Regions from separate parts of the Ferdinandcohnia sp. QZ13 genome, predicted to be linked through region 2. Evidence: riboswitches for the same ligand, from Rfam matches in the RefSeq annotation. Region 2 holds a riboswitch; each other region holds the start of a gene.
What was found. A riboswitch is a leader RNA that binds a small molecule or an ion and turns the genes downstream of it on or off. The one in region 2 is predicted to bind thiamine pyrophosphate.
Positions count from the first base shown of each region.

Region 1 (7,008 bases), on a different contig from region 2:
TAAAACAACTGTTTCAAATGATTACAAAGACAAAGAGGGCTACAAAGTAATCGAAGTAAACCTTAACAATCCAACAGAAAATTTATTTGCTGTTGTTACTCCTATAAAGATGCAGTAATGTACTCTAAATACTATCTTTTCGTACGTATTCTACATAGAAAAGATGGTATTTTTTATTTTGCTTATAAAAGGTAATAAAGTACAATAAAGGAAACGTACTAAGGGAGTATGATATGAACGAATTAAATAAACTTGTTGAATTATTTGAATCTAATAGAAATGAAGAAAATGCAGAACCAATGAAGAAATATATGAAAAACCTTTTCCCATTCCTTGGAATAAAAGCACCATTAAGAAGACAATTAATGCGTGACTTTTATAAAGAAACAGGTATTTTACAGCAAGAAATTAATCTTGAGCTTGTCAAACAATTGTGGATGAAAGAAGAACGCGAATATCAATATGCAGCTTTAGACTATTTAGTCAGGTCTTTAAAGAAAATAAATAGCAGCCATTTGCTATTTATAGAGAATCTCATTATCACAAAATCTTGGTGGGATACGGTCGATGTTCTTGCCCCACATCTTATTGGAAAAATCGCAAAAGATACACCCAGCATAATTGAGGAAAGAATTGAAATATGGGCATTTAGTGACAACATATGGCTAAAACGTTCATCGGTATTATTTCAATTAAAATATAAACTAGAAACAAATGAAACATACCTATACAAATACATAAGAGCCAATGCAGATAGTAAGGAATTTTTCATTCAAAAGGCAATCGGTTGGGCATTAAGGGAATATTCAAAGACGAACCCAGATTCAGTTCGTGAATTTATAAATGAAAAAACATTGGCGAAGTTGAGCGTTAGAGAGGGGAGTAAATATATTTAAAGGCTGGTATTCAAATACCTTTACATTTTTGTCCTAACCTACTATGCTTATAGAAAGAATATTCGCAAACTACTAGGGGTGCCCGATTGGGCTGAGAGAAAAACGGACGTTTTTTAACCCTTTGGACCTGATCCGGGTAATACCGGCGGAGGAAAGTAGAGTGGAAAACTTCCATTTTTTCTTGCTACCTAAGTCAGGTCCATTTATGTGGGTCTGGCTTTTTTTGCGTATTTCTTATCTTACCATATTAGGAGGCTACTAGAATGAAGTTACAAAATCAGGTTGTTCTCGTTACCGGTGGTGCACGTGGACTAGGAAAGGAAATTGTAAAAGGATTTGTAAATGAAGGAGCGAAAGTGGTTATCAATTACTTCAAAAGCGAAGCCAAAGCTCATTCTCTAAAAGAAGAAATTGGTGAAAACGCGCTTGCGATTCAAGCTGATGTGAGAAATCGTGAACAGGTAGAGAACTTATTTATTGAAGCGAAAAAGCATTTTGATCAACCTATAACAACAGTTGTTAATAACGCTTTAATAAATTTCCGTTTTGACCCAATTACTAGAAAAAACGCAGAAGATATATCTTGGGAGGATTATCACACACAGCTTGAAGGTGCAATACGAGGAGCTTTACATACGACTCAGGCTGCGGTTACTGACATGAAGGAATTAGGCTTTGGTCGAATCGTGACAATTGGTACGAATCTCTTCCAAAACCCTGTCGTTGCTTATCATGATTACAACACCAGTAAGGCAGCACTTTTAGGATTTACTCGGAACATGGCAAAAGACCTTGGTGCATATGGCATTAACGTTAACATGATATCAGGAGGTTTACTTCAAACAACAGATGCAAGTTCAGCAACTTCTGAAGAGGTTTTCCAATTAATTAAGAATTCTACACCCCTTCAAAAAGTCACTACACCAGAGGATGTTGCGAATGCGGTTCTTTTCTTTGCATCACCATGGAGTAAAGGAGTAACTGGGCAGAACCTTGTCGTTGATGGTGGATTAGTAATGGACTAACAATTCAAAGGAGGATTCACAATGAATAAAACTTTAAAAATGACAATCACAGCGATGTTTGTCGCAATAGGAACAGTTACAAGCCATTTGTTTGCGATACCAATCGGATTTACAAAAGTGTTTCCAATGCAGCATTTTATTAATGTATTGTCGGCAGTCATTTTGGGTCCAGCATACGCAGTACTTCAAGCTTTTTCAGTATCTTTACTTCGAAACATGCTTGGTACGGGTTCGTTATTTGCCTTTCCAGGAAGTATGATTGGAGCATTTTTAGCAGCCTATTTATATTCAAAAACAAAGAAAGCTTCTATGGCAATGACCGGTGAAATTGTCGGAACTGGACTATTGGGTGCGATGGCTTGCTATCCAATCGCCACACTCATTCTTGGTCAAGATGCTGCGCTTTTTGGATTCGTACCATCGTTTATTTTTAGCTCAATTGCAGGTTCTATCTTTGGGTTTATTATTGTTGGCATTGTATTAAAAAACCCTGCCTTTAAAACATATCAAGAACGAAACCTTTAACATCGGAAAAAGACTAAACATTTAGCGTTTAGTCTTTTTTAAATCATTAAACCACCTGCGATATATAGAGCTGTTGCAAGGATGCCACCTATGGTTGAAACTTTTAATTTGTATTGAGCATAGTCAACTAGGTCCAGATCTAAAATCGATGCTGTTGTAATGGTTGTATCACCAAGAGGGGAAGTCAACGCCCCAAATGCTCCACTCGCAAAAACAGCTCCAACGGTTAATGGGATCGAGGCACCTGTCGACAAAGCTAGCGCTATCCCAAGCGGCATAAATAAGCCCCACGTTCCCCATGAGGACCCAATAAAATAGCCAACAACAGAGCCGATAATAAAAATCGTTGCAGGAGTCAAAAAACCGGGTAGAAATGAACCTAGGGTTGAACTAATAAATACAGAAAAACCGAGTTCCTCTGCTGATAAAGTTAGGGCCCATATTAAGATAAGGAGGCTTATCGCCTGCATCATTTGATTCCCGCCATCGTAAAAATGATACATAATCTCATGTAATTTCTGTTTTCGAATCACATAAAAGACAAATGTAAAAACGAGGGTGATGAACACAGCTAATAGCATCACAAAAGTAGCATCAGCCATCGAAAATGCTTCAAAAACCGTTTCGGCTCCGAGTGATTTGCCATCCTCCCATAGTAGGTAAAGCGATAATCCTAACAATAGAAATACTGGAACTATTAAATTCCAAGGCTGAGCTTTTACAAGCGATAACTCTTTTTTTATCCCCATACGGTGAAATTCGTGCTCATTTTCTTCTTGGTCCTGATTTTTATCAGAATTGGACTTTTTTTTAGATGGCCATAATGTTTGCATGATTCCAATAAGAAGCATTGCAATTGCATAAAAATTGAACAGGATGCTTAGTAGGAAAACTTCATATGCGGACATACCTAGGTCAAGACCTTTAATACCACCTTCAACAAGTGAAACCATAAAGCCAACAAACGCAGTCGCTACTGGTAAAAGTACGATTACCGATTCGGTGGAAATATCTAATGTCATGCCGACCTTCTGTTTTGATAGGTTCATTTTTTTGATTAGTTGTTTAATTATAGGCCCAATCATCATAATCCGAAACATTGGCATCATAAAAGTAAAAGGGAGGGTGAGCCAAATTAAACCGAGCAAACCTCGCTCGCTTTTAATTTTTTCCCCAATCCATTCTGTAAATCCTTTAATACCTCCAGCGATATTCATCATTCCAACTAAACCACCGAACACATACAAAAAACTTACGATTTTAATATTGGTTGGATCTGATAAAGTGGTCACGATATATGTTATCGATTGCTGTGTTCCAGCTAATAAATCAGATGTAACAAGAATCGCACCTACTAATAATCCTAAAACAAGTCCAGGTAAAATATCCTTTAACCAAATCGCCATCCCGATTACAATAAAAAAAGGAATTAGAGAGAGCCATGAATGTTCCAAACCAATATCCTCCAATATCCAAAATTGTTCATTTGGTTAGTATGACCAATTTTGGATGGGAGTATTTTGAATGCGTGAGTCTCTCTAATGATATAGAAATAATCTAACATTTTCATTTTCATCTATTGTTCCAAGTAAAATTTCATTAAGTGTTACATTCTTAACGGTTGCTTGGAGTTTTTTCAATAGCCAATCTTCGTTTTTTCCAATTTCGGTTAATACATTATGATCGATCTTTTTCTCTTTAATAATGGTCTTAGGATATTGAAATGGTTGAATAGGGGCATTAAGGGAATTCGGAGTTAACGGTTGGTGTTCACTTTTTAAAAAAATCGATACAGATCCGCCAGGCTCCCAAGAAGCTAAAGCAACCTTCTGAATATCTTCTATTTTATCCATCCTTAATTCTGATAAAAGAACATCGATTGAAATCCTAGCTTTGTTCAAGTTTTTATAAAGCACTTTCCCGTTTTCAATTAGTGGAATCGGTGCAGGAATAAACAACTTTCTTATCATATTTGACCGTAGACTTAATAAAATACCAATCAAATAAAGAATCAAGATAACGGTCATCGTAATCATCGACCCTTTTAAACCTAACCCCTCATCTGATAATGGATGAGCAATTATATTTCCAATTAGTAACACAATCACAAAGTCGAGAAGACCGACCTGTGAAATCGTTCTTTGGCCCATCATTCTAGCTACTACGATAAAAAAAACGAAGCCGACAATTGCTCTAAGAATCCAGTCAACAGCAGTGAGATGGTCTTGCGAGGCAAAAAAATGCATAAATACTCCACCTTAACCTAAATTTCCCTAATTAGTTTTTACCTATTTCTTGATTACTATTAAAATTTGCAACCAAGTAAAAAACACTTTCTTTTCAAATAGAAAGTGTTTTTATGCTTTAAAATAATCCTACTAATTGTTGAATAGCTAAAACTACGAATAAAACCAAACATGCAGATAATACAATATTGGACAGTAAACGATTACTATACTCTTTTCCAATGCGTTTGGAATTCAGCAACCACAATAAACTTATCGATAAAAATGGCATAAACAAAGCTCCAAGTGCACCATATAAAATAATTAACTCAACAGGTTTACCAAAGAATAAAAGGAGCATAGGAGGGAAGGTTAGCCAGGCTAAAAATGCACGGTATGCCAGATCTTTTTCAGTAACTGAGCGATCGTGTTCCTTTTTCGTAATGCGTACAAAGTCTGCAAATAGATAAGGAACGCCATTCCAGACTCCTAATAAAGAAGAAAACGCTGCAGACCAAAAACCAATTAAAAAGAGCCAAGTAAAAACAGTTCCGAATTTGTCACCAATCATCTCTGATAATTGATATAACCCTTGTTCGCCTTGTATTTCAATTCCAGTTCCATAAAGGAACTGACTTCCTACTATTAAAAGAGATAGAGTGAACAATGCAGTCATAAAATATGCTGCCTTTGAATCCAATCTCATCATTGGAATCCAGTCTTTCCCTTTCCAGCCTTTTTCTTTTAACCAATAGCCATAGGATGCCATCGTTATAGTACCACCTACACCACCGATAAGACCTAGAGCAAGCATAAAAGAGCCTTGTGGAATAGTTGGAACAAAACCTTTTAAAAGAACACCAATAGCAGGTAAGAATAATACTGCAGAACCAATAACTGTAACAAACATTAATCCTATTAGAACCATCATTACTTTTTCGAATAGGAGATAACGACCACTCCAAATGAGAAGGAATCCTACAATTGCATGAATTACAGCCCAAGCCCAAAAGGGGAGGACAGGAAACATCGCGGTCATCGCCATAGCACAAGCAGATGTTGCGGCCGCTCCGTACACGAATCCCCAAATAACAGAATAAATTCCGAAATAACCAGTAGCCCATTTTCCCATTTGCAGCCAGCCTTCAATGATCGTTTTTCCTGTAGCAAGATGCAAACGACCTACACCTTCATTTAAGAAATATTTAAAAATAGAACCAAGAATAATTGCCCAAACGAATACAAGTCCAAAGCCTGCCCCCGCAACTAATGCTGCGACAAGGTCACCTGTTCCGACCCCCGTTGCTGCTGCAACAAAACCCGGACCAATCATCGCGAATTTCTTTTTATAACTCGTTGGTGCCTGTATTGGCGTATGTAGATTTGACATAAAGTAACCCCTTTCATGGTGAAGTGAAAATATTTTTCAAAATTATATCACAATTAAAATAAATCCTCTTGGTCAAATAGTCTGAATTTTTTCTCGAACTTCAGTCGAGCAACATTGTTTGTTTCTTTACTTACAATTGATAAGATAGTAATGAAACAAAATGGAAGAGAGGTCATACACATGACAAATATAAATATTCCTGTCTCGGTTCTAAACCTTGCTCCAATTCGTAAAGGGCAGAATCAGAAAGACGCAATTGATGCTATGGTTGACTTAGCTCAAACTACTGAAAAAATGGGTTACAAAAGATATTGGATTGCGGAACATCACAATTCACCAACATTAGTCAGTTCTGCTACGTCCATTTTAATTAAGCATACTTTAGAGCACACAGAAAAAATCAGAGTTGGTTCCGGTGGAGTTATGCTTCCAAACCATTCACCACTAGTTGTAGCAGAACAGTTTGGAACCATGGCGACCATTTATCCAAACCGTCTTGATTTAGGTCTGGGAAGAGCACCAGGAACCGATATGATGACAGCCAGTGCATTAAGACGTTCAAATAATGATTCTGTTTACACTTTTCCTAATGATGTAAATGCTTTACTCACCTACTTTGGTCTGATGGAACGCCAAGGGTATGTAAAAGCTTATCCTGGAGTAGATACAAATGTACCAATCTATATTCTTGGTTCTTCAACCGATTCTGCTTATTTGGCTGCAAAATTAGGACTTCCGTATGTATTTGCCTCACATTTTGCACCTAGATATATGGAGGAGGCGATTTCCATTTATCGCAAACGTTTTGAGCCATCCAAATATTTAAGTTCACCTTACATGATGGTATGCCTCAATGTAATTGCAACAGATACTGATGAAGAGGCTAAACGAGAAATCACAACCATGCAGCAATTTTTCTTAAACGTTGTACGTGGTTCACAAAACCC
Region 1 covers NZ_JAVIVW010000001.1:292,098-299,105, forward strand. Annotated here, with positions in the region: gene RGU12_RS01480 (hypothetical protein) at 1-118, shown strand, start outside; gene RGU12_RS01485 (DNA alkylation repair protein) at 234-896, shown strand; TPP riboswitch at 961-1,067, shown strand; gene RGU12_RS01490 (3-oxoacyl-ACP reductase) at 1,160-1,921, shown strand; gene thiW (energy coupling factor transporter S component ThiW) at 1,943-2,446, shown strand; gene RGU12_RS01500 (Na+/H+ antiporter NhaC family protein) at 2,485-3,900, opposite strand; gene RGU12_RS01505 (DUF421 domain-containing protein) at 3,985-4,692, opposite strand; gene RGU12_RS01510 (Nramp family divalent metal transporter) at 4,811-6,061, opposite strand; gene RGU12_RS01515 (LLM class flavin-dependent oxidoreductase) at 6,242-7,008, shown strand, end outside.
Region 1: another riboswitch for thiamine pyrophosphate. It lies ahead of RGU12_RS01490 (3-oxoacyl-ACP reductase); the one in region 2 lies ahead of thiT (energy-coupled thiamine transporter ThiT).

Region 2 (7,008 bases):
TTGGACCCCTATTCCAATCCCAATACTTAAGGTTAATGCTACGCTATCTTTTGCGGTATTTTCCCTCACATCATCCAAAATCGTAAACTTTGTTTTTTCAAGATTCGATAAGATTTCTTCATTCAACACAGCGATAAAGCGCTCAGACGAAGTCCTCTTTAAAAAGACACCATGCTCATTCGCCCATTCATTCAGTATGGATGTGACTTGGCTATTTAATGAACTCTTTCGTTGATCATCCATCCCTTGGGTTACTTCATCATAGTTATCTAAAAAGATAATCCCTAAAACAGTCCGCTCAGCCTCATACAATTGCACAATTTCCATTTGTTCAGTTACATCAAAGAAATAAAGTAAACGTTCTTCTCTCTTTATGATGACCTTAAATTTCTGCTCATTTAATGTAATTGTCTCACTTTCGATTTCTTGTTGAATTAAGGGAACAATCAGTTCCTCAACATCATAAAGTGATCTACCTACCAGCGTATCTGCGTCAAGAAAGTTCGATAAGTAGGCGTTAGCCCACTCTACCTGAAACTCCTCATTATAAAGCAAGATCCCAATCGGCATTTCCATTAACGCTTCTTCGCCAACTTTTTTTAAGCGATACGAAAGGGTCGAGATATAATGCTCCATTTCCTTTTTTAGAATCGAGTTTGCTTTTAATAAAAAATACACAATAAATCCAAGGAGCAGAAAACATGCTAACCCAATCATCCAATGAAAAAAAATGAGAATTGCACTAAAAACACTTGTAAGAACAAGCAATGCATAAATAGGATAGCGAAATAACTTCCTTTTGTAAAAGTCTGGCATGTAATTTTCAGCTCCTAAAGCTTTGTTTTACTTCTTTCCACTAATTCGATTTCTCAGTTGAAACCCTAAGTCAATTATACCTAAGATTCGAATAATATAAAGGAGAAATGGTGTTAAGATTGTCAGTATAATTGGCACAGCCTTTGTAATTCCTTTTTGATGACAGAAATAATAAATGAGCGACAAGCCTTGAATCACCATGAACAACTGCAGAACAAAAAAGAGATTTAAAAAGGCGGTATACCCAAACGTGCCCTTTTCCAGTTCAACAAAGCTAAAAAGTAAAATTAGTAAGTAATACCACAAAATACTCTTAGGGAAATTAATTTCACGGAAAGGTGGGAATGGATTCAATTTTACTTGAAGTCGGACAAGCACCGGTTTCATGGCTACGACCGTAACAAAGGCTAAAATCATCGAAAACAAAACAAACATACTTGGGATCATGTATTGCATCATGTTAATCGAATCTTCAAGCCTTGCAATGACTTCTTTATTCACTTCGCCCCCTGTTGCCCTCATTATACTCTCTGCCATGGCAAAAGATTCCCGCGAGCTCTCTCGAATCATGTCATATACATCAATTTGCAGAACTATTATAGCTGTAACATACAGGAGCACGATTGAGAACAAGTACGATAAACAGGAGCCTAGAAATAGCTCGATACCGCTTCTTCCCCGATTAATCAATTCACCTAGTAAGATTCCTGTAATTCCAAACGTAACCGTATGTATAATCCCCATAACCGAACCTAATAGACCGGATAATAAAAAGGCAATTAGTATAAATAACAATGACTGCTTTACCCTATATTTCACAGTAAACAAGATAAATGGTATGGGTAAAAGGAATGAAAGTGCTGTTCCAAGTAGTGGGATATATAAAGTAAGAAGTAACAGTACACTATATACCGCTAGCAGCATGGCGCCTTCTGTTAAATTTTTAGCGTTTTTCACCTTTTCACCTCAACTTAGATGACCCTTGTAAACATGAGCCTATTTTTACAATCACTTTCTATTTTAAAGATTTACTAGAAAGTCTTCAACTTTTGGACTTCTACAGGATGGGTTACTTCGATGTTGACACCGGATGTTCAGTCTTTTGTTGAAGTTCCTCTGTAAACTAAAACTTTTTGTTTTACTTTTCCCTATTTTCTATTATGATAGTAATTAAATGAATAAACGTAACCACAAGGGGAGCAATTTTGCTGAGAGTGAACATTAAAGTTCAGACCCTTCGAACCTGTTAGTTAATGCTAGCGTAGGGATGTGAGAGTTACCTGTGAACTTATACTTTTATTAAAGTTGTTCTCCTTTGGGGTGCGTTTTTTTTACAACATACTTCAAGGGGGATTTTTTTATGAGAAGCACAAGATTACAAGCAATGATTGAAGCCGCAATTTTTGCTGCCTTAGCACTAGTGTTGGATTTACTTCCATCGATTGACATTACTCCAGCCATATCTATTTCATTTGCAATGGTCCCTGTTTTTATTATTGCTTTAAGATGGGGTATAAAAATTGGAATGTTATCTGGTTTGTTATGGGGATTACTGCAGTTAGTATTTGACCCATGGATTGTACACCCTGTTCAAGCCATTATGGAATATATCATTGCCTTTTCGTTCATTGGATTAGGAGGAATTTTCAAATCAATCGTACAGGAAAGTTTAAAAAACAACCAGAAATCAAAAGCACTGATTGCCATTACCTTTGCAATATTTATTGGTAGTCTTGCACGCTATTTCTGGCACTTCCTAGCTGGCTTTATCTTTATTGAATATTTTGCACCAGAAATTGAAAACCCAGTTTGGTATTCCTTCACCTTCAACGGAATAACAATGCTAGCAACATTCGTTTTATGTACAATCGTACTATCGATCCTAATCATTGCTTCACCACGTTTTATCGTACTAAAACAAAAATAGGAACCATAGGGACGGTTCTCGCGGTTCCTTTAAAAACAAGATGTAAAAAAAGCGATGACCGCATTGACGATCATCGCTTTTCTTTATTATTCACCAGATACATATGGTAATAATGCCATTTGACGAGCACGTTTAATAGCAACAGTTAATTTACGTTGGTATTTTGCGCTTGTACCAGTTACACGACGAGGTAAGATTTTACCACGCTCAGAAACGAATTTTTTTAGTAAATCTACTTCTTTGTAATCGATGTGTGTAATTCCATTAGCTGTGAAGTAACACACTTTACGACGCTTTGCACGTCCACCTTTACGTCCGCCTGCCATTGATTTTCCCTCCTTTTTTAGTTTTTAATTTATACGATTGACTTACAAGTTAGAACGGAAGATCGTCATCTGAAATATCGATAGGCTGTCCATCATTTGCAAATGGATCTTGGTCTACTCTTGTAGGTCCTTGGTTTTGATTCGGGTTCTGACTCTGTCCAAATGGAGAGTATCCACCTTGGCCACCGCCTTGGTTTCCACCCTGGTTGCCACCATAGCCACCTTGATTACCACCATAGCCTCCGCCATTATTGCCACCAAAGTTACCTCCACCGCTGCGCTGTTGGTCATTTGCATTTCGAGGTTCAAGGAATTGAACACTCTCTGCTACAACCTCAGTAACATAGACGCGTTTGCCATCCTGACCTTCATAATTTCTTGTTTGAAGACGACCATCAACGCCTGCTAAACTCCCTTTTTTTAGGAAATTCGCGACATTTTCAGCTGGTCGGCGCCATACAACACAATTAATGAAGTCAGCTTCACGTTCCCCTGACTGATTCGTAAATGCTCGATTCACTGCGAGTGTGAAGGTTGCAACCGCAACTCCACTTGGGGTATATCGTAATTCCGGATCCTTTGTAAGTCTCCCAACGAGAACTACGCGATTCATCATCAGAACCATCTCCTTAACAGGATATTGAAACAGAGTCTATACTCTTAAATATTCTTATTCTTCTTCTTTAACAACGATATGACGGATAATGTCTTCACTGATCTTCGCTAAACGATCGAATTCGCTAACAGCTTCAGCGTTAGACACTACGTTAAGAATCATGTAATAACCATCGCGGAAATCATTGATTTCATAAGCTAAACGGCGCTTACCCCATTCTTTTACGTTTGTAATCTCCGCACCATTGTCAGTTAAAACGCCATTAAAACGCTCAACTAAAGCCTTTTTTGCTTCATCATCAATGTTTGGACGGATGATATACATAACTTCGTATTTTCTCATCACGTTACACCTCCTTTTGGACTAACGGCTCTTTATCTAAAAAGAGCAAGGAGCAATTATTTCAATTACTCACAGAAAGATATTATATCACATGAATAATTTGTAGGCAAGAAATGTTTAAAAACCACAAAACGAAAACTCGTCCTGTGGCTACTTTTAATATTCCTTATACATTAAAACGGAAGTGAATGACATCTCCATCTTGAACAACATATTCTTTTCCTTCAAGACGTACCTTACCTGCCTCACGAGCAGCTGTCATAGAACCACCTGAAAGTAAATCTTCATACGATACAGTCTCCGCTCGGATAAACCCTCTCTCAAAATCAGAGTGAATGATCCCTGCACACTGTGGAGCTTTCATTCCTTTTCTAAACGTCCACGCTCTTACCTCTTGTACACCAGCTGTAAAATAAGTAGCTAGACCTAATAAATGATATGCAGCACGAATTAATTGGTCAAGTCCAGATTCCTCAATTCCAAGCTCTTCTAGGAACATTGCCTTTTCTTCCCCTTCAAGCTCGACAATCTCTGACTCAATCTTTGCACAAATAACAATGACTTCAGCATTTTCTTTTTGTGCAAACTCACGAACCAATTGAACATACTCATTTGATGAAGGATCAACTACATCATCTTCACCAACATTAGCAACGTATAAAACTGGTTTACTTGTTAGTAAATGCATACCTTTTACATATTTCATTTGTTCGTCACTAAATTCTACTGCACGAGCCGGCTGTTCGTTTTCAAATGCTTCTTTTAGCATGACAAGCACTTCATGCTCTGCAACAGCATCTTTGTCCTTTTGCTTTGCGAGCTTCGCAACACGATCAATACGCTTATCTACTGATTCTAAATCCGCTAAAATAAGCTCTAAATTGATTGTCTCAATATCTGCAATTGGATCCACTTTACCCGCTACGTGTGTAATATTATCATCTGCAAAGCAGCGTACAACATGACAAATCGCATCCACTTGGCGGATATGTGATAAAAACTTATTCCCAAGACCTTCCCCTTTACTAGCACCTTTTACAATTCCTGCAATATCCGTAAATTCAAACGTTGTTGGAACAGTCTTTTTAGGTTGTACCAATTCTGTTAATTTATTTAAACGCTCATCTGGCACTTCAACAATCCCCACATTTGGGTCGATTGTACAGAACGGATAGTTCGCTGATTCTGCGCCTGCTTGAGTAATTGCATTAAAAAGAGTTGATTTTCCAACGTTTGGAAGACCAACGATACCTGCTGTTAACGCCATTGATTTTTCCACTCCTCTTATCCGTAACATACTAACTAGCCTTCAACAATTATAGATATTCCTCATCAAAAACACAAGCCGTTTCGGCTAGAAACGGCTTTCGTAGGAATAACACATAATTCTATTCGTTTATCTTCTCAATTCCAACAAGACAATCATATAACGTACTACCAAGCCCATTATCGGAAACCTGGTGAGAAGTCAGTTGATTTACACTACCACCAAAAATATGCCATTGTCCTTCATCAATACAAACGATATTTTGAGCAGAGTCCTTTAAAATTTGAACGTTTCCTGTAATTTCACCACGTTCATTAAACACTCTCACCCTATCATTTGGCTCGAGACCCTTTTGCTCTGCAATATCCTTTGAGATTTCAACCTTTACTGATTGCAATCCTTCAATTAAATGATAATTTTGTGAATGATTCGAACGCAAAGGATGTATCGTTAATAGTGAATATGGATATTTTTTGGCTAATTCATTGTTTGAAAAAACGGATTCTCTCGGATATGAGATTTTCAAACGTCCATCATATCCTTTTATCTCCCCTAGCGATGAAGTAAACTCAAATTTTTTCGATTGAGTTTTAAATTGATAATCGTGCCAAGGAACAAGTTGCACTGGAAGTGGAACATGGTTTTTCTCTTTAATGATGTCAAAAGTAATACCTTCATCCTGTAATGAACCCAATCCCATTTTTATAAACTCTTCTCTTGTATAGTCAAAATCTTCTCCAAAACCTAGCCTTTTTGCTAGTTCTGTCCAAATCCATACATCTGACTTTGCTTCACCACGGGGTTCGACTAGCTTTGGTCCATAATTTACAAAATGATGATACATAGAAGAATAGTAAATATCTTCTTCCTCAAAAACTGTCGCTGATGGGAGAACATAATCAGCCAATCTTGCTGTGTCAGTCATAAACTGTTCTAGTACAACAACCGTGTCTACTGACCGAAAAGCTTCCTCCACTAGTGCTGTATTTGGCACCTGCGTTAATGGATTCCCACACGATACCATAATCATTTTGATTGGTGGCTCTGAAGCCGTTAAGATTTTTTCCGCTTGTTCAGCCATTACAAATGCTCTTGTTTCCTTTTTCCTCTCAGGAAGAGTTATTGCAACACTATCAAAGCTTTGACCAACCTGTGTATTTCCGAAATTTGCACCACCACCAGGAATCCCGACATTCCCGCTAATTGCAACAAGGGCATCTATTAAACGAATTGTATTTCCCCCATTAGCATAGCGCTGCATTCCTAATCCCATATAGGTCGCTGTTGGACCATCACCGTAAACACGTGCTAAATTTGAAATTGTTTCACGTGGAACATTCGTTATTTTCTCAATTTGTTCCATTGAAACCGAGTCTATTACGTCGACTAAATCTTCAAAACCAATTGTATATTTTTCAACAAAATCTTGATTCTGTAGCTCTAAGCGAAGCAATTCCTTCATAATTCCAATCGCCAAGAACCCATCCATTCCTGGAGTAATGGAGATATATGAATGTGCAATTTTTGCCGTACCATTATAGATAGGATCAATAACAATTAAGTTGGCACCCTTCTTTTTTACTTCCTGTAAATACGCAAAAAGATGCATATTTGTTCGTGTCACATTTCTTCCCCAAATAACTACATTTTTACTATTGTAAATATCCTCAGGTGCATGACTTGCCGCATTACCAAAATCCCAATTTTGCGCTTC
Region 2 covers NZ_JAVIVW010000015.1:1,973,466-1,980,473, forward strand. Annotated here, with positions in the region: gene RGU12_RS23510 (DHH family phosphoesterase) at 1-816, opposite strand, end outside; gene RGU12_RS23515 (YybS family protein) at 844-1,773, opposite strand; TPP riboswitch at 2,000-2,101, shown strand; gene thiT (energy-coupled thiamine transporter ThiT) at 2,177-2,743, shown strand; gene rpsR (30S ribosomal protein S18) at 2,830-3,069, opposite strand; gene ssb (single-stranded DNA-binding protein) at 3,119-3,685, opposite strand; gene rpsF (30S ribosomal protein S6) at 3,740-4,027, opposite strand; gene ychF (redox-regulated ATPase YchF) at 4,194-5,294, opposite strand; gene RGU12_RS23545 (molybdopterin-dependent oxidoreductase) at 5,416-7,008, opposite strand, start outside.

Region 3 (7,008 bases), on a different contig from region 2:
GTGAGAGGACGGCACGAAAGTGCCTCCTACTAGATCATTTCATATAAAAATGCGAAACTAAATCTAGCTTCAATCGTAAATAAATGTAAGTAAAAAATGTGATCAAATATACATGATATTTGTTGAACGGAAGTGCAGTTGAGCAATTTAAATCAACATAATTGCTTACTCATCAAAAATTAGATCGAATAACTTATATAAAATATAACTATCCGGCATTTTATGATTTCTAATTATCTTAAAGGGGGTGCTACGTTGGGAAAACACGCAGATGAATTATTAGCCACTATAAAAAAGTTCAAGAGCGGCGTTAGCAAAGAAAGTTGTAAAAAACTTAATTTAAATAAATGTGAACGAGTGGTTCAAAGGCTTGCTTCGTTTTCTGAAGACTGTGCGGATTGTCAGCGATATTTGCTTGAAATGAAGAATCATTTTATTCAACTAGAAGCGAATATAGACCGGATTGATATGATTCTAAACCATCATAAAAAACTGATTAATGACATTGTGTCTCATCTTCAGAAGAAGCATAAGTTGGTACCTGAGGGGATGTACTTAACATTATATATGTCAATAGGGATGAGTTTGGGTATTGTGTTTGGATTAACGATATTTGAAAATATTGGGTTAGGAATACCGATTGGAATGAGTCTAGGCATCGCAATAGGTGCTGGTTTGGATGCAGATGCTAAGAAAAAGGGAAATACCATTTAGTCTTATGGGTATCTCGCGGTTATGTTTATAACATGGTGAACAGGAAGGGTAAAAAAGGAGAGACCAGTCAATCTCTCCTTTTTTTGTTTACTTATTTGAACCTTTTGCCAACGATTTTCTATCAATTGCTTCTGGTTGTTTTTCTAACCATCCGTGTTTCACCATGATATTGTAAGAAAATGCACCTGCCTCCATGGCATGGGTAAAGACTTTAGAATAGTTAAGGATGATATCCGACCTAAAGCTGGAGCCTAATGATGCCCCGTAGTAAGAAAGAGCGGCATTGACTAAAAAGCCTGCGTGAAACATAATCAATTTGTCAGAAAATGGACTGATTGTTGAGTCGGTAACCTCAGCATCCCATTTCTCAGGGATTGGTAAGTGATCCTGTTGCAAGATTAGATCAAAACTTTCGGCATCTTTTCCTGCTAATTTAACGTTTTTCACCATAAACGCTCGTACTTCCTCTGACTTAGCTACCTGACTAAAAGCTAAACTTAATGATTTGATAAATCCAGTTTTCGTTGAATTAAAGAAAAGGGTGCTAATTTCCGAACTATTAAGTGGCCGTTTGTCACCAATTAAATTTGAAACAAATCCTGGTGATTCGAAAAACTCGGTCTTTTTTGGTGAAGGAATGGTTGGAACACTTGTGAATTTTGGCTCGTTCTTAGCTAATTCCACTATATTTTGAAACAGTTCCTTAGAAGATTCCGTGCACTCAAAGAAGTGATTTTGAATGTCTTCTCGTTCCGTGTTTGTGATCGCCAAACTATAAGCGGTTAATCCATGGATCGTCATAATATAGGAATAAAATAGTAAAAATTGATCTGAGAACAGTCGAGGTGCGTTAACATTTACGTCACTCTTAGTAAATCCAATTGGAAGTTTGAAATTAGCACTTTTTAAGAATTTGCTGATTTTCGTAATATGGCTTTCAGCTAACTGTAAGGAACGTTCTAAAATAGGTTTAATCTCTTTGTTATCAACAATGTTAAGAAAATATTTGTATACACATATAGCCATACTATCACCCATATACTGAAGCCACAGTGCGGATACTTCGGCAGCGGTTAAACTGTTGGTCTTGTTTTTACTTTCCTTAAAGATACCCAAAAAATATACCTCCGATTTTATCAATTAATATACTTGTGTTATTTTATGGAATGTAGCTAGGAATTAAACACTGATAACCGAATTACTATTTTAAGAAGGTTTAAACTCAAGTATAAAGAGAGTGATGTTATGAATAGAGATAACCCGAAAAAAGTGGAGAACAATCAAACGGTGGATTCTACATACATTCAGCAGCATCTTGCGAATGAACGAACATTTTTAGCATGGGTAAGAACGGCAATTGCGATTATTGGGGTTGGCTTCCTTGTAACGAATTTGCATTTTACAATGAAAACCAACCTTTCTCCATTGAGGGATCTATTAGCTAATGTTATTGGTCTATTTTCAGTGGGGATCGGCATTCTGACAATTATTATGGCTATGATTGCCTATATGAGAAAAATTAATGCGATTAATAACCAGACATTCCGTACACCCAAAACCACGGTGCTTACCCTTGGGATTTTTGTCATAACGATTGCAGTCGTCTTTGGAATTTACTTTGTGATTTTGTAAGGACTAACTAGGTATAACAAACTTTTCTAAAGTACCTCTGTTCTCGGTCTCTATGCTATAATTTGGAGGGAAATCATAATTAGGAGTGACCATTCTTGGCAATACATGTTGTACTTTATCAACCAGATATTCCGGCTAATACCGGAAATATTGCACGTACTTGTGCGGCAACGGATACAGCCTTACATTTAATCCGACCACTTGGCTTTTCAACAGATGAAGAAATGATAAAACGAGCGGGATTCGATTTCTGGCATTCTGTAAATATCACGTACTATGATTCATTAGATGACTTTTTTTCGAGAAATCAAGGTGAGTTTTACTATATTGAAACGTTTGGCGAAAAAACACATTCAGCCTTTGATTTCAGCGATGTTTCAAAAGAACATTATTTTATGTTTGGAAAAGAAACCACTGGATTACCAAAAGATTTACTAGAAAAACATAAAAATCACTTTTTGAGAATTCCTATGAATCAACATGTTCGATCCCTTAACCTTTCAAATACAGCTGCGATATTGGTATATGAGGCATTAAGACAACAAGGATATCCGAATTTGAAATAAGAAATCTTCCGTCTAGGAGTATTTTTTGTTTGCTTGCACATAGAAAGGCTGGTAATCTTTCAAGCATTTGCTTATTTTCACTGGCTATGTTTAACTAATAGATAGTAACTTAATAATCTAACAATTCGACTAGGGGAGCATGTATTTGCTGAGAGATAGAAATATCGACCCTTTGAACCTGATCTAGGTAACACTAGCGTAGGGAAGTGGAGTTGGTATTTGTCGTGTTTACGATGATATATTGCCGAACCCATTCCTAGTCACTAGTGATGGGTTTTGTTTTTTTATCTCCCCTAATGTCAAAAGTAGAGAGGGGAAATGAAAATGAGTCATTTATTTACAGATCGTTTATGGAATCGAGTAGAACCGATATGGAATTCGTATTTGGAACATCCTTTTGTCAAAGGGATAGGCGAGGGCTGGTTGGAAAAGGAAAAATTTAAGCATTATATGAAACAAGATTATGTGTATTTAATTGAGTATAGCCGTCTATTTGCGATAGGAAGTGCAAAAGCTCCCGATTTAAAAACAATGTCCATTTTTGCAAATCTTTTACATGGTACGCTTGAGGTGGAGATGGATCTTCATCGTCAATATGCTGCGAAATTTGGTATCTCTCATGAAGAACTTGAGGACACCAAGCCCGCAGCAACTACCACTTCCTACACAAGCTACATGCTGAACGTCGCCCATCTTGGGGGTGTTGAAAATGTTGTCGCAGCGGTCCTTACTTGTGCATGGAGTTATAATTTTATCGGAAAAGAGCTCGTAAAATGGCCAGGAGCCATCGAACATGAATTTTATGGAGAATGGGTTAAAATGTATGCATCCGATGAATTTACGAAGTTATCCGATGATTGTAAAACCCTTCTCAATGAAATGGCTAGTGAAAAATCTGAACGAGAACTAGCAACACTTGAAGAAATTGTGGTCAAAACAAGCATGTACGAATACATGTTTTGGGATATGGCGGAAGATTTAGAGGAGTGGCCTATTAATCTATAAGTGTTAAATCTTGAAACTCGATAGAGAGATATGTTTTCGAAATAATCCAATATTTCTGTTGACAAGCTTTTGTCCATTCATGTAAGGTAGTAAATAATAAATTCCTAACTTAAATACGATTTTCTCTTATCAAGAGTCGGGGGAGGAACCTGGTCCGTTGATCCCGCAGCAACCGTTACGATTTGTATCAAGGTGCTAATTCCAGCAAGCAAATGCTTGAAAGATGAGTGTGGACGTACAAAAAGCCTCTTCCTCATCGGAAGAGGCTTTTTTGAATTTTATATGTTTCACTTAACGAACATTAGGTATCCACATTATACAAAACTAAGTAAGTTGATGTGAAAAATCGTATTTTAATTGTGGAAAATACCCAATACCCAAGGGAGAGATGCAAAATGACAGTAACAAAATCAGATAGCTTGTACAAAAAGGAATACTTCGGAAGACTTCCAGAATTGAAACAATATGCTCCAGAGATCTTTCAATCTTTCATCAAATTTGATAGCCAAGCTTTAGCAGCGGGTCGACTTTCAGTGAAACAAAAAGAACTGATAGCCGTGGCGGTCGCACATATCACAGGTTGTCCATATTGCATTGAGTTACATGTTGGTAATGCCAAAAAGAATGACTCAACGAAAGAGGAAGTGGCAGAAGCTATTTTTGTTGCGACTGCATTAAAGGCTGGTTCATCTTTAGCCCATGGAGTGAATGCACTCAACGCTTATGATGGAAATGGCGATGAAGAGCTGTATAAGGCATCCTATTTTGCTAGACTGAAAGAATTTGCGGCCTTGAGTGGAGAGGCATTTAAAGCATTTATAGATTTTGACAGTAAGTCGCTCAAAGCGCAAAACTTAACAGAAAAGGACAAAGAGTTGATTGCAGTTGCTTGTGCACATACGACAGGTTGTCCTTACTGCATCGACCTTCATACGAAGAATGCTAAAAAAGCAGGAGCCGATTTGGAAGAAATTTCAGAAGCCATCTTCGTTGCCATTGCATTAAAAGCAGGATCTGCGCTGGCGCACAGTGTGAACGCACTTAACGCGTATGACGAGAAGTAATTAAGAGAAAAATAATAAGTGAAAAAAACGATTGACAAAAAAATAAAATAAATTTACACTTAAAACAACTATTTTGTATAACAAGATAGTTGTTTTTTATAACTACTATCTTGTTAAACCAACTACCAAAGAATAACTTTATTTTTTTGTTCACTACCTTGTATAACAAACTAGAGGAGGGAGTAAGATGAAATGTCAATAAGAAGCCAATTGTTAAAGGGAGTATTGGATGGATGTGTGTTGGCTGTCATTGAAAAAGAGACAGTCTACGGGTATGAGCTTTCACAAAAACTGTTGAATATTGGGTTAGCTGATGTAAGTGAAGGAACCATTTATCCCATTTTATTGAGACTCCAGAAGAATGGACTTATCCGGGGAGAAATGCGCCCTTCCGAATCAGGACCAAATCGGAAATATTATTTTTTGACAGAAAAGGGGCATGAGGCTTTAGAAGTTATTATCGAAGAATGGGAGCAAATTACAAAACCAGTAAACCATTTACTGAAAGGGAGGTAAGGATATGCTATCAACAAAAAGTGAGGCATTTATCGACAATCTCAGAATGTACTTAATGATGTCAGGAAAAAACGATCAAGAAATAAATGAATTAATTGAAGAATTAAAGGATCATCTTATTGAAGTCGAAAAGAGTGGCAGAAGCTTAAATGATATTATTGATCAAACACCAGAACAATATATGGCTTCATTAAAACAAGAAATGAAGACAGATTATAAAAGTCTATTAAAATTCCTTCCACTCTTTTTTCTCGGGGTTATTGCTTATTTCCTTATAGGACCCGCGATAAGAGGAGAATTCGCACTAAACATTGTACAAGTCATTGGGATGCCCATATTAGCTGTGTTAATGCTAGCGGTTTACGTTTATTTTTTACAGAATGCTGGTCGGAAGCAATACTCCAAGAAGAAGTTTTTTATTGGGAGCGTAATTGCCAGTATGATTGTCACAACCTTAGCAATTCTCTTAATCGTGGTGAGTACTCTATTTGTGGATCCTTTTTTTGTAGGCAGTACAACTGCAGATATAGTTGTGATCGTGATTTGCAGTAGTATTTTTGTAGGAACAGCGATTTGGAGTAAGATGTGGTTTCCCATTTGGATACCAGCTTTTCTGATTATTCCTGATATTTTCACCCGTTTTACAGACTGGAGTGTTGAAACAATCCTTATAATTAGCATGGCATCATTTGTATTGATGTTTGCGGTTATCATTTTGAATATCTTGATTCAAGAAAAAAGGAAAAAAAGGTTTGTCTGATCAAGTATAGAAATGAAACGAATATATTAGCCTATGGAAATTTTATGACAAGATGATATTTTACGTTATTTTAATGCGCGTAACATAAATCCATTATAAATGCTATATTTCTTAAAGCGATTTTAACAGCCCCTTAATATTCACTTACTACAATGGTAAAAAGGAAAGTGAATAGTAAGGGGCTTTACATGTTTCCTTGTGATTGAGATGAGATCTTATTATGGCAAACAAAAGGTGAAATGCTAAAAAGGAGGAGACCAATTTGGATACTGCTACGCATGTTATGACAGGAGTGGGTTTAGCGGGTTTGTCCTTTTTAGACCCAACTATGGCTAATCATCCAGAACTACTTTCATCTATGTTGTTTTGTACAATTGTAGGCTCTAATGCTCCTGATATAGATATCATTCATAAGTGGAAAGGGAATGACATTTATGTTCAAAAGCATCGAGGCTTTAGTCATTCGATCCCTGCTCAAGCGATGCTGATTTTTTGTATCGCAGGTAGTGCCACCATGGTCAATGGTGGATTATACTTTTCTACCTTTTTGCTTTGGACCTGTTTAGCAGTACTTCTCCATGTGATATCGGACATTTTTAACATTTATGGAACACAAGCACTTCGACCTTTATGTAATACCTGGATTGCCTTAAATATCCTGCCAATCTTTGATCCGTTTATTATGTCACTGCATCTACTTGGTACTTTTTTATGGTTAAGTGGTTTATCACCCGGCATTGTATTTTCTTAT
Region 3 covers NZ_JAVIVW010000001.1:8,945-15,952, forward strand. Annotated here, with positions in the region: gene RGU12_RS00035 (glycine zipper domain-containing protein) at 256-714, shown strand; gene RGU12_RS00040 (DUF3231 family protein) at 802-1,830, opposite strand; gene RGU12_RS00045 (YidH family protein) at 1,960-2,346, shown strand; gene trmL (tRNA (uridine(34)/cytosine(34)/5-carboxymethylaminomethyluridine(34)-2'-O)-methyltransferase TrmL) at 2,442-2,912, shown strand; TPP riboswitch at 3,034-3,134, shown strand; gene tenA (thiaminase II) at 3,237-3,917, shown strand; SAM riboswitch class I at 4,041-4,147, shown strand; gene RGU12_RS00060 (carboxymuconolactone decarboxylase family protein) at 4,313-4,981, shown strand; gene RGU12_RS00065 (PadR family transcriptional regulator) at 5,174-5,497, shown strand; gene RGU12_RS00070 (HAAS domain-containing protein) at 5,502-6,257, shown strand; gene RGU12_RS00075 (metal-dependent hydrolase) at 6,520-7,008, shown strand, end outside.
Region 3: another riboswitch for thiamine pyrophosphate. It lies ahead of tenA (thiaminase II); the one in region 2 lies ahead of thiT (energy-coupled thiamine transporter ThiT).